2 regions of the Duganella sp. LjRoot269 genome follow, and region 2 is predicted to be linked to the other one. Evidence: riboswitches for the same ligand, from Rfam matches in the RefSeq annotation. Region 2 holds a riboswitch; the other holds the start of a gene.
What was found. Region 2 has a riboswitch for thiamine pyrophosphate ahead of thiC (phosphomethylpyrimidine synthase ThiC). Riboswitches for the same ligand answer to the same signal wherever they lie in the genome.
Positions count from the first base shown of each region.

Region 1: another riboswitch for thiamine pyrophosphate. It lies ahead of ACSQ3S_RS23570 (TonB-dependent siderophore receptor); the one in region 2 lies ahead of thiC (phosphomethylpyrimidine synthase ThiC).

Region 1 is NZ_CAXUSL020000001.1:5,262,214-5,267,018, reverse strand. Features, by position in the region: gene ACSQ3S_RS23575 (hypothetical protein) at 1-141, shown strand, start outside; gene ACSQ3S_RS23570 (TonB-dependent siderophore receptor) at 138-2,273, opposite strand; TPP riboswitch at 2,329-2,427, opposite strand; gene ACSQ3S_RS23565 (Imm26 family immunity protein) at 2,616-3,113, shown strand; gene ACSQ3S_RS23560 (hypothetical protein) at 3,100-3,813, opposite strand; gene ACSQ3S_RS23555 (ATP-binding protein) at 3,810-4,805, opposite strand, start outside.
Region 2 is NZ_CAXUSL020000001.1:1,424,862-1,429,666, reverse strand. Features, by position in the region: gene ACSQ3S_RS06240 (thiazole synthase) at 1-316, opposite strand, end outside; gene thiS (sulfur carrier protein ThiS) at 346-549, opposite strand; gene thiC (phosphomethylpyrimidine synthase ThiC) at 557-2,473, opposite strand; TPP riboswitch at 2,547-2,652, opposite strand; gene ACSQ3S_RS06225 (DUF4382 domain-containing protein) at 2,892-4,115, shown strand; gene ACSQ3S_RS06220 (sterol desaturase family protein) at 4,145-4,805, opposite strand, start outside.

The sequences.
Region 1 (4,805 bases), 3.8 Mb from region 2:
TCGCACCGCGCGGGACCGGCGGTGCTGGGCCATGTGGATATCGGCAAGCAGGAACTGAAGTATGAATTCGCCTACCTGATCGGCAGGAATTCGGCGCGCGCGGCGAAGAGCTTCTCGATGCGCGCGCAGCTCATTTTCTAGAAGTCCAGCTGCGCCGAGACGCGGAAGGTGCGCGATGCACCCGGCATCAGGTAGCCGCCCAGGTCCGGCGTGACGTCGCGCCAGTAGAACTTGTCCAGCGCATTGTCGATGCCGGCGCGGAAGGTGGTGGCCATGCCGGCCACGCGCGTCGCATACGAACCGCTCAGGTTCAGCACATGGTAGGCCGGCACGAACACCGTGTTGGCCGCGTCGAACGCCTTCTTGCCCGAGTACTGCCAGTTGGCGCCCAGCTTCAGGCCCGCCAGTTGCGGTACGGCGTAATCCGCGTACACGGACGACTTGAAGGCGGCGACGTCGGTCACCCGCTTGCCGTCCATGTCTGCGTTGCCGGTGTCGCGCTGCTGCGTGTTGAGCGCGGTGGCCGATACGCCCACCGTCAGGTCGCGCGTCACTCGTCCGTTCAACGCCGTCTCCAGGCCGCGGTTCTGCGCCTGGCCGTTACGCACATAGAAGTTCTGCGCGTCGGTGTATTCCAGGCCTTTGCGGATCTGGAACAGCGCCACGGTGGCGCTCAGGTCCTGGCGGATGTCGGCCTTGATGCCCAGCTCCACCTGCTTGGATTTGCCCGGATCGAGCGCGCGGCGTTCGTTGCCGGTGCCGATAGGCGCCACGCCGCCATGCTCCAGGCCTTGCGCATACGACGCGTAGACGGAGACGTTGGGACGCACGCTGTACACCAGCGCCACGTTCGGCAGCCAGAAGCCGACGTCGGTGTGCGCGTACGGCAGCACCACGCCGTTGTCGTTGGTGCCGACGTATTCGTCGCGCTTGACCTGCACGTAGCGCGCGCCCGCGTGCAGCTTGAGCTGCCCGGTCAGGCTCAGGATGTCTTGTGCGAACACGGCCCGTTCGTTGTCGCGGCGGCGTTCGGAAACCGGACCGCTGGTGCCGGGCGCCGGCGCGACCACCACAGGATGGTAGATATTGCTGGTGCCCGACAGGTCGTACAGGTAGTCGCCCCATTTTTCACTGTTCTTGAACAGCGATGCGCCGCCGGTGAACTCATGCTTCAGCGAGCCGGTGGCGAAACGGCCCTGCACCAGCGCCTGCACCGTCAGCGGCGATTTCTTCTCGCCCAGGCTGATGTAGTTGTAGACGTCGTAGTCGCCGTTGCCGCAGAAGCCGGGATACAGGTCCTGGGCGCCGCAGCCGTAAGGGAAGGCGGTGTAGTCGTCGCGCTTGAAGGTGTGCTGGTTGGCGCTGAGCGTGGTGCTCCAGTCGGGCGTGAACTTGTATTCGAAGCGCGCGCCGACGTTGCTGCTGGTGGTCTCCACCGGACGGCTCCACGGCTGGTTGTTCAGCATGTTGTCCGCCTCGATATTGGGCAGGGTCAGGTTGTTCAGCAGCTGGAAGCCGGGAGCGGTGGTCTGCGATTTTTTCTGGTAGTCGGCATCGACCTGCAGCAGCGCCTGCGGCGAGATGCGCCAGTCGAAGGCGGCCGAGACGAACTTGCGGTTGCCGTCGGCGCCCTTGATGTAGGAGCGCAGGCGCTCGGCGGCGGCGTTGATGCGGTAGCCGAAGCGGGTGTCCTCGAAACGGCCGCCCAGGTCGACGGCGCCGTAGACGGTGCCGCGCTCGCGCTCTTCCAGCACCACCGTGCGCAGCGGCGTATCGGTCGGGCGCTTGGTGACGTAGTTGACGATGCCGCCGGGCGCGGCCACGCCTGCCTGCAGGCCGGACAGGCCTTTGAGCACTTCCAGACGCTCCTTGTTTTCCAGCGGGATCTGGGTGTCGCCGGGGATGGCCATGCCGTCCTTGCGGTAGCTGGAGGCGTTGTCGAGCTTGAAGCCGCGGATCGAGAACTGTTCCGAGTAGCCGACCGCGTTGTAGGCGTCGCTGATGCTGGCGTCGTATCGGGCGGCGTCGGTGGTGGAGCGGATCTGCAGGTCCAGCATCTGCTCGGCGGTCAGCACGCTGACCGAGGCCGGCGTTTCCAGCAGCGGCGCGTTGGAGAAGCCGGCGACGGAGGCGCGCGTGGCCTGCGCCTTGGCGGCGGTGATCACCACTTCCGTCATGGGCTGGTCGGCGGCGGTTTCGGCGATGGCGGCGCCAGGAAAAGCCTGCAACACCGCGAGGGCGATGGTGGATACTGCGAATTTTGGGTTGTACATTGTCTGCTCTCTTCTTGTTCGGCTGGGGCCGCGGAAGAGAGCCATCAAAGGAGGGGAGAACCACTTTGCGCTTTCCTTCGCTGGCATTATCCAGATCAGGTACGAAGGGTATCTCTCACCCGGAAACAATGTCCCAGGACCCCTAGCGAAGCGGTAGTTTAGCACAAACCTGGCGCAACCCCGGCCGTAGCGATGGCGTGCGACGTATTCCGCGCCGCGCCGCTACACTTGCGATTTGCGCCCCAGGGCGCCAACGAAGCAGTCACAGCCAATAGCGGAGGCGCCATCATGTCAGTGCATTTTGGTGAATCGTTACTGCATCGTGCAAGTGAAAGGGTAGGAATGAGGCAGTCGTATCAAGAGGGAAGCTGGTTTGCGGTGCCGCTGCTGGATGGCGGGTATGGCTGGGGACTGGTGGCGCGTTTGTCGCCGGGAAGTAAGATTATGCTGGCGTATCTGTTCGGCCCCAAGCTGACGCGCCTGCCGACGCTGGAGGAGCTGGGCACCCTGCAGCCGCAGGACGCGGTGAAGATATTGCGGGTGGGCGACATGGCGCTGGCCAGCGGCCACTGGCGCGTGCTGGGCGACGCGCCCGACTGGGATCCCGCGCGCTGGCCGGTGCCGCAGTTCCTGCGCCGCGCCGACGCCCTCAAGCGCGCCTGGCGCGTGACATATTCGGATGCCGACCCGAGCCGGTCGGAACGCGAGGAGTCCGTACCCTATGATACACAAGGGCTGGAAACGGATTCGCTGTACGGCTACGGTTCGGCGGAGTTATTGTTGACCAAGCTGCTCGAGCCGGCCGACCATCCGATCAACCGCAGCGTCAACCGCAGCTGACGTTCCAGGCCGTGTATTCGCCGCGGCTCTTGCGCACGGCGACGCGGGCCACGGTGTCGCGGTCGCTGCTGAACACCAGGCCGAACATCACCGGCGCACCGGGCGTCGGCGCCGCCGGTTCCAGCGCGCTGAGGCGGAAGGTCAGCGCGCGCTGGCGGGCGCATTGCGAGTTGCCGGCAAACAGCAGGCGTGCGCGCAGCAGCAACTCGCGGTGCTGGCGCAGCAGCGCCACCACGTCCGCCGGCGGCAAGGTCTTATCCATCAGCACGGTGTAGCGGGCGGCGGTGCAGGCGGTGGCCGGTTTCGCCAGCCACACATACCATTCCGGCGGCTGGGCCGACTCGGTCCAGCGCCGTCCCTTGGGCGCGCCGGCGTCATAGATGAAACTGGAGCGTATCTGCCGGCACAGGTCGACGGCCGAGTGGCGCGGCGCCGAATCGACGCGGGCGATCACCTGCCACGGCTTGCCGCGCTGGCGTTCGATGTCGAAGGCGGGCGCGAACAGCGGCAGCACCGGCTGCGCGCCGTGGGCTTCGGCGGCGGTTTTTTCGCGGAAATAGTCGTCGAAGGAATCGCGCTCCTCGGCGGTGGGCTGGCGCTGTTCGATGCGCGGCTGCGCGGCTGCGCTTGTTGTTGCTGCTGAGCTTGCCTGCGCGACGACCAGCAGCGCTGCGGCCATCGATAAAGCTGCGCGCATCATGCCGCCTTCATCACGATCTGGATCTGCAGGCCGCCGCCTTCGCGGTTGCGCACATGAAGCTCGGCGCCGTGGCGCAGCAGCACGCGGTCGACGATGGCCAGCCCGAGGCCGGCGCCGTTGGCCTGGCCGCGCGCCGTGTCCAGCCGCGTGAAGGGCTTGAGCAACTGCTCGATCTGGTCGTCCGGCACGCCGGCGCCGTGGTCCTGCACTTCGATGGTCACGCGCTTCGACGTGTGCATGCCTTTGACGCTGCACTTGATGTCGATTTCGGTGAACTCGGCGTCGGGCGTCCTGCCGTAGCGGCGGGCGTTTTCGATCAGGTTGTTGATGACGCGCTTGAGGTCGGTGGGGTTGCCCATCACGTGGGCGTTGGCGGCGATGTCGGTGCGGATGTGCACGTCGGGCAGGCGCTCCGCTTCGCGCGCGGTGTCGCTCAGCAGTTCGCTGATGTCGACGTTGGTGAAGCTCGACGCCTCGGTCGGCTTGGCATAGTCGAGGAACTGGCCGATGATGGCGTCCATCTGGCCGATGTCGGACTGGATGCCCTCGCGCGCGTCGTTGGACAGGTTGGCCATCTCCACTTCCAGCTGCATGCGCGCCAGCGGCGTGCGCAGGTCGTGCGAAATGCCGGCCAGGATCACGGCGCGGTCCGACTCCACCTGCTGCAGCTGGTCGACCATCTGGTTGAAGCTGCGGTTGGCCTCCATGATTTCCAGCGGGCCTTTTTCCGGCAGCGGATCGGGGCGCTTGCCCTGGGCGAAGGCGCGCGTGGCCTGCGTCAGCCGGCGCAGCGGCAGGTTGATCAGGCTGGAGATGAAGGCCGCGCCCAGCAGCGACACCACCGACACCACGCTGGCCCAGCCCAGCCACTGGATGCCGGTCAGGCCGCGGATGCGTTCGCGCTCCAGCATCAGCCAGTAGGCGTCGTCGTCGATCTTGAAGCTGACCCAGAAACCGGACACGCCGTTGACCTGGGCCGAGAAGCGCGTGTC
Region 2 (4,805 bases):
CTTCGAGCTTGACCAGCTTGTGGCCGTTCAACAGCTCGCGCGCCATCTGCAGCGTGTAGATGGCGTCCTTGGCGGTGTAGCAGCCGGCCGTGTTGGGCAGGATGGTGTATTGCGACGGCGGCAGCACGTCCAGCAGGCTGGGCGCCTTCGGATCCTGGCCGATGTTGACGCGGCGGATCGCCACGGTGATGATTTCCGCTTCGGCGGCGTCGGTCGCCTCGCGGGTTTGCGGCAGGTCCTTGTACTTGCCGCTGCCGACCAGCAGCCGCGATGTGTAGCTCTTGCCTGCGATAGTCAATACGTCTTGATTGCTCATGTCCGTTCCTTATTCAAGTTCCTTGCCGATCAACCGCCGCCGATGGCGCGCACGATGTCGACCTTGTCCTGCGGCTGCAGCTCGCGCTGCGGCCACTGCTGGCGCGGCACCACCGAGCGGTTGACCGCCAGCGCCAGCGCCTGCCCCGTCAACGACAGCGCATCGACCAGTTGATCCAGCGTCTGCCTCGGCGGCACCGCGTGCGGCGCGCCGTTGAGTTCAATCTCGATCATGCCGGCCTCACAGCTTGCGATACAGCTCGGCGCCGCTCTTGATGAACTCCACCGCCTTGACCTGCATGCCCTGCTGCAGCGCCGCGCCGTCGGACATGCCGTTGGCCGCCGCGTACTCGCGCACTTCCTGCGTGATCTTCATCGAGCAGAAATGCGGACCGCACATCGAGCAGAAGTGCGCCACCTTGGCCGAATCCTTGGGCAGGGTCTCGTCGTGGAACTCGCGCGCCTTGTCCGGATCGAGGCCGATGTTGAACTGGTCGTCCCAGCGGAATTCGAAGCGCGCCTTGGACAGCGCGTTGTCGCGGATCTGCGCGCCCGGATGGCCCTTGGCCAGATCGGCCGCATGGGCGGCGATCTTGTAGGTGATGATGCCGTCCTTGACGTCGTTCTTGTCGGGCAGGCCCAGATGCTCCTTCGGCGTGACGTAGCACAGCATCGCCGTGCCGTACCAGCCGATCTGCGCGGCGCCGATGCCGGAGGTGATGTGGTCGTAGCCGGGCGCGATGTCGGTGGTCAAAGGCCCCAGCGTGTAGAACGGCGCTTCGTGGCACTGCTCCAGCTGCAGGTCCATGTTCTCTTTAATGAGCTGCATCGGCACGTGGCCGGGGCCTTCGATCATCACCTGCACGTCGTGCTTCCAGGCGATCTGGGTCAGCTCGCCCAGGGTTTTCAGTTCGCCCAGTTGCGCCTCGTCGTTGGCGTCGTAGATCGAGCCGGGACGCAGGCCATCGCCCAGCGAGAACGACACGTCGTAGGCCTTCATGATCTGGCAGATCTCTTCGAAGTGCGTGTACAGGAACGATTCCTTGTGATGCGCCAGGCACCACTTGGCCATGATCGAACCGCCGCGCGAGACGATGCCGGTCAGGCGCTTGGCCGTCATCGGCACGTAGCGCAGCAGCACGCCGGCATGGATGGTGAAGTAGTCGACGCCCTGCTCCGCCTGCTCGATCAGCGTGTCGCGGTAGATTTCCCAGGTCAGGTCCTCGGCCTTGCCGTTGACCTTTTCCAGCGCCTGGTAGATCGGCACGGTGCCGATAGGTACCGGGCTGTTGCGGATGATCCATTCGCGCGTTTCGTGGATATGCTTGCCGGTGGACAGGTCCATGACGTTGTCGCCGCCCCAGCGGATGGCCCAGGTCATCTTCTCCACTTCCTCGCCGATCGACGAGGTGACGGCCGAGTTGCCGATGTTGGCGTTGATCTTGACCAGGAAGTTGCGGCCGATGATCATCGGCTCGATTTCCGGGTGGTTGATGTTGGCCGGGATGATGGCGCGGCCGCGGGCGATTTCCTCGCGCACGAATTCCGGCGTGATCTCGGCCGGGATGCTGGCGCCGAACGACTGGCCCGGATGCTGGCGGCCCATCAGGTCGGCCAGGCGCTGGCCCATCGGGCCGGACGTCTTCAGGCTCTCCAGGTATTCCTTGCGGCGCAGGTTTTCGCGGATGGCGACGAACTCCATCTCCGGCGTGATGATGCCCTGGCGGGCGTAGTGCATCTGCGTGACGTTCTTGCCCTCGCGCGCGCGGCGCGGCTTGCGGTGCAGGTTGAAGCGCAGCTCAGCCAGCGCCGGATCGGCCAGGCGCGCCTGGCCATATTCGGAGGTCGGTCCGTCCAGCTCCTCGGTGTCGTTGCGCTCCAGTATCCACGGCAGGCGCGGCGTCGACGCCAGGCCGGAACGGATGTCGATCACCGCGTCGGGATCGGTGTACGGGCCGGAGGTATCGTAGACGTAGATCGGCGGATTGGCCTCGAAGCCGAACGATGCCGGCGTGTCGGACTGGGTGATTTCGCGCATCGGCACGCGGATGTCGGGACGGCTGCCTTGAACGTAGACCTTGCGGGAATTGGGTAAAGGCTTGATGGCTGCCTCGTCCACCGTGGCGGTGGCGGAGAGGAATTTGGCGTTGGCGTTCATTTGGCTCCTTTGTTAGCTACAGGAGCCAGCAAAGGAGGTTGGACTTGCCCATCACGGATACGGCGATGTGTGGCGGCGATGTCCTAAGCTTCCCTTCGCTGGCATTATCCAGATCAGGTTCGGAGGGTATTTCTCACCCGCGCCTCGCTGTGCGATTTGCAGGACCCCTAGCGTTTGCCACCTTGCGGCAGCGCGACGATTATAACCTTGCCTTGGGAATTACAACAACCGATTCTTCCTCGGTACAGAAAATACCCTGCGTGCGGACTCAAGCGAGCCGAGGTGTAACAAATGTAAGAGGCGCGCGCTATGTTCGGCATCGCACATAAAAGTTTCTAGAAAGAACTCACACTATCCGCACAGCGACACCGTCGTCGCCACAACAAGCGCCAGACGCGCGATTATCGGGAGACCCATCATGAAACCAGCACGCCCATCCATCTATCTTGCCGCCGCCGCGGCCGTGTCCCTGTCCGGCCTGAGTGCCTGCGGCGGCGGTGGCGGCAGCAGCGGCGATACCGCCCCCCCAGTCACCATGGGCACGCTGGCCGTGTCGATGACGGACGCGCCGTCTTGCGGCTTCGATGCCATCAACGTCACGGTCAACAAGGTACGCGTCAACCAGAGCAGCTCGGCCAGCGACACCGATGCCGGCTGGACCGACATCACACTGAACCCGGCCCGCAAGATCAACCTGCTGACCCTGACCAACGGCACGCTGGAGGCGCTGGGACAAACCGCGCTGACCGCCGGCCACTACACGCAGCTGCGGCTGGTGCTCGACCCGAACACGAGCAACGGACTGGCCAACTCAGTCGTCGTCAGCGGCAGCACCACCGAGCAATCGCTGGATACGCCGAGCGCGGTGCAAAGCGGCATCAAGCTGATCAACGCCTTCGATGTCGCCGCAGGCCAGCGCGTCGACCTGGTGCTGGACTTCGACGCCTGCAAATCCATCGTCACCAAGGGCAACGGCAAGTACGCGCTGAAACCGGTGGTGAAGGTGATCCCGACCACGCTGAACGGCATCGGCGGCTTCGTCTCGACCGCGCTGCTGGCCAGCCACGTGATGGTGTCGGCGCAGCAGAGCGGCGCCATCGTCAGCGCCACCACGCCCAATCCCACCACCGGCGAGTTCGCGCTCAGCCGCCTGCCGCTGGGCAATTACGACGTGGTGGTCACGGCCGACAGCCGCGCCGCCGCCGTGGTCGGCACAGTGCCGGTGACCAGCACCTCGGCCACGGTCGCCATCAGCACCGCCGCCGCGCCGATCACGCTGCCGGCCACCGCCACCGGCAGCATCGGCGGCACCGTCACGCTGACGCCGGCCAGCAGCACCGCCACCGCCTACGTCGCCGCCAAGCAGAGCTTCGTGGCCGGGCCGACGGTCACGATCAAATACCAGGGCGCCGACCTGGCCAGCGGCAGCTACACGCTGAGCGGCCTGCCGGTCGGCGCGCCGCAGTACGCGGTGTACAGCGCCACGCTGCCGCTGCAATTCGCCAGCGCCGCCACCGTACTGCCGGGCGCGGGCAAATACATGGTCGAGGCCTCCGCCGAGGGCTACACCACGGCCAGCCTGCCGCTGGTCGACATCTCGCTGCTCAATCAAAGCAACGTCAACTTCAGCCTGAAGCCATAAGCGCCGGGAGGCGAACCGGGCTTGCCCTTCTACCGGAAGGGCAAGCCCAGCAACCTGATCAATTGGCGGTCGCCGGGATATTGCTCGCGGTCCGCCACGCCCAGCCGCTCCGGCGCCGCGCCCGGCAAGCGGAAGGTGCCGAACAGCTGGTCCCAGATCGAGACGGTGGCGCCATAGTTCCCTGCCTCATCCAGGTTGGCGCCGTGATGAAAACGGTGCAGCTCGGTGCCGATCAACAAGCGGTTGAACCATCCCGCCCTGGCATCGACGTTGAAGTGCGACACCAGCCCCTGGAAGCCATTGAACGCCGAGGCGGCGAACACGGCCGCCGGCGAAAAGCCGAACAGGATGGCCGGTAGCATCAGCAGAACGCGGACGTAGGCGCTGTTGATGGGATGACCCACCACATGCATGAACACGTACACCTCGCCAGGCAGATGGTGGATCGCATGGGTCTTCCACAGCCAGCGGCCCAGCCAGCCCCGCCCTTCATGGCTGTAGCGATGCAGCCAGTACCAGAGAAAATCCGACATCAGCACCGCGCAGACCGCTTCCACCTGCCAGGGCAGCGCGCTGTGATGAAGCGGTAGCCCCGCGTGACGACCGGCCAGCCAGGTCACGGCCTGCGTGGTCGCGGCAATCGTCGCGCCGTTGACGACCAGCATCGGCAAATCGCGCCGCAGGAACGAT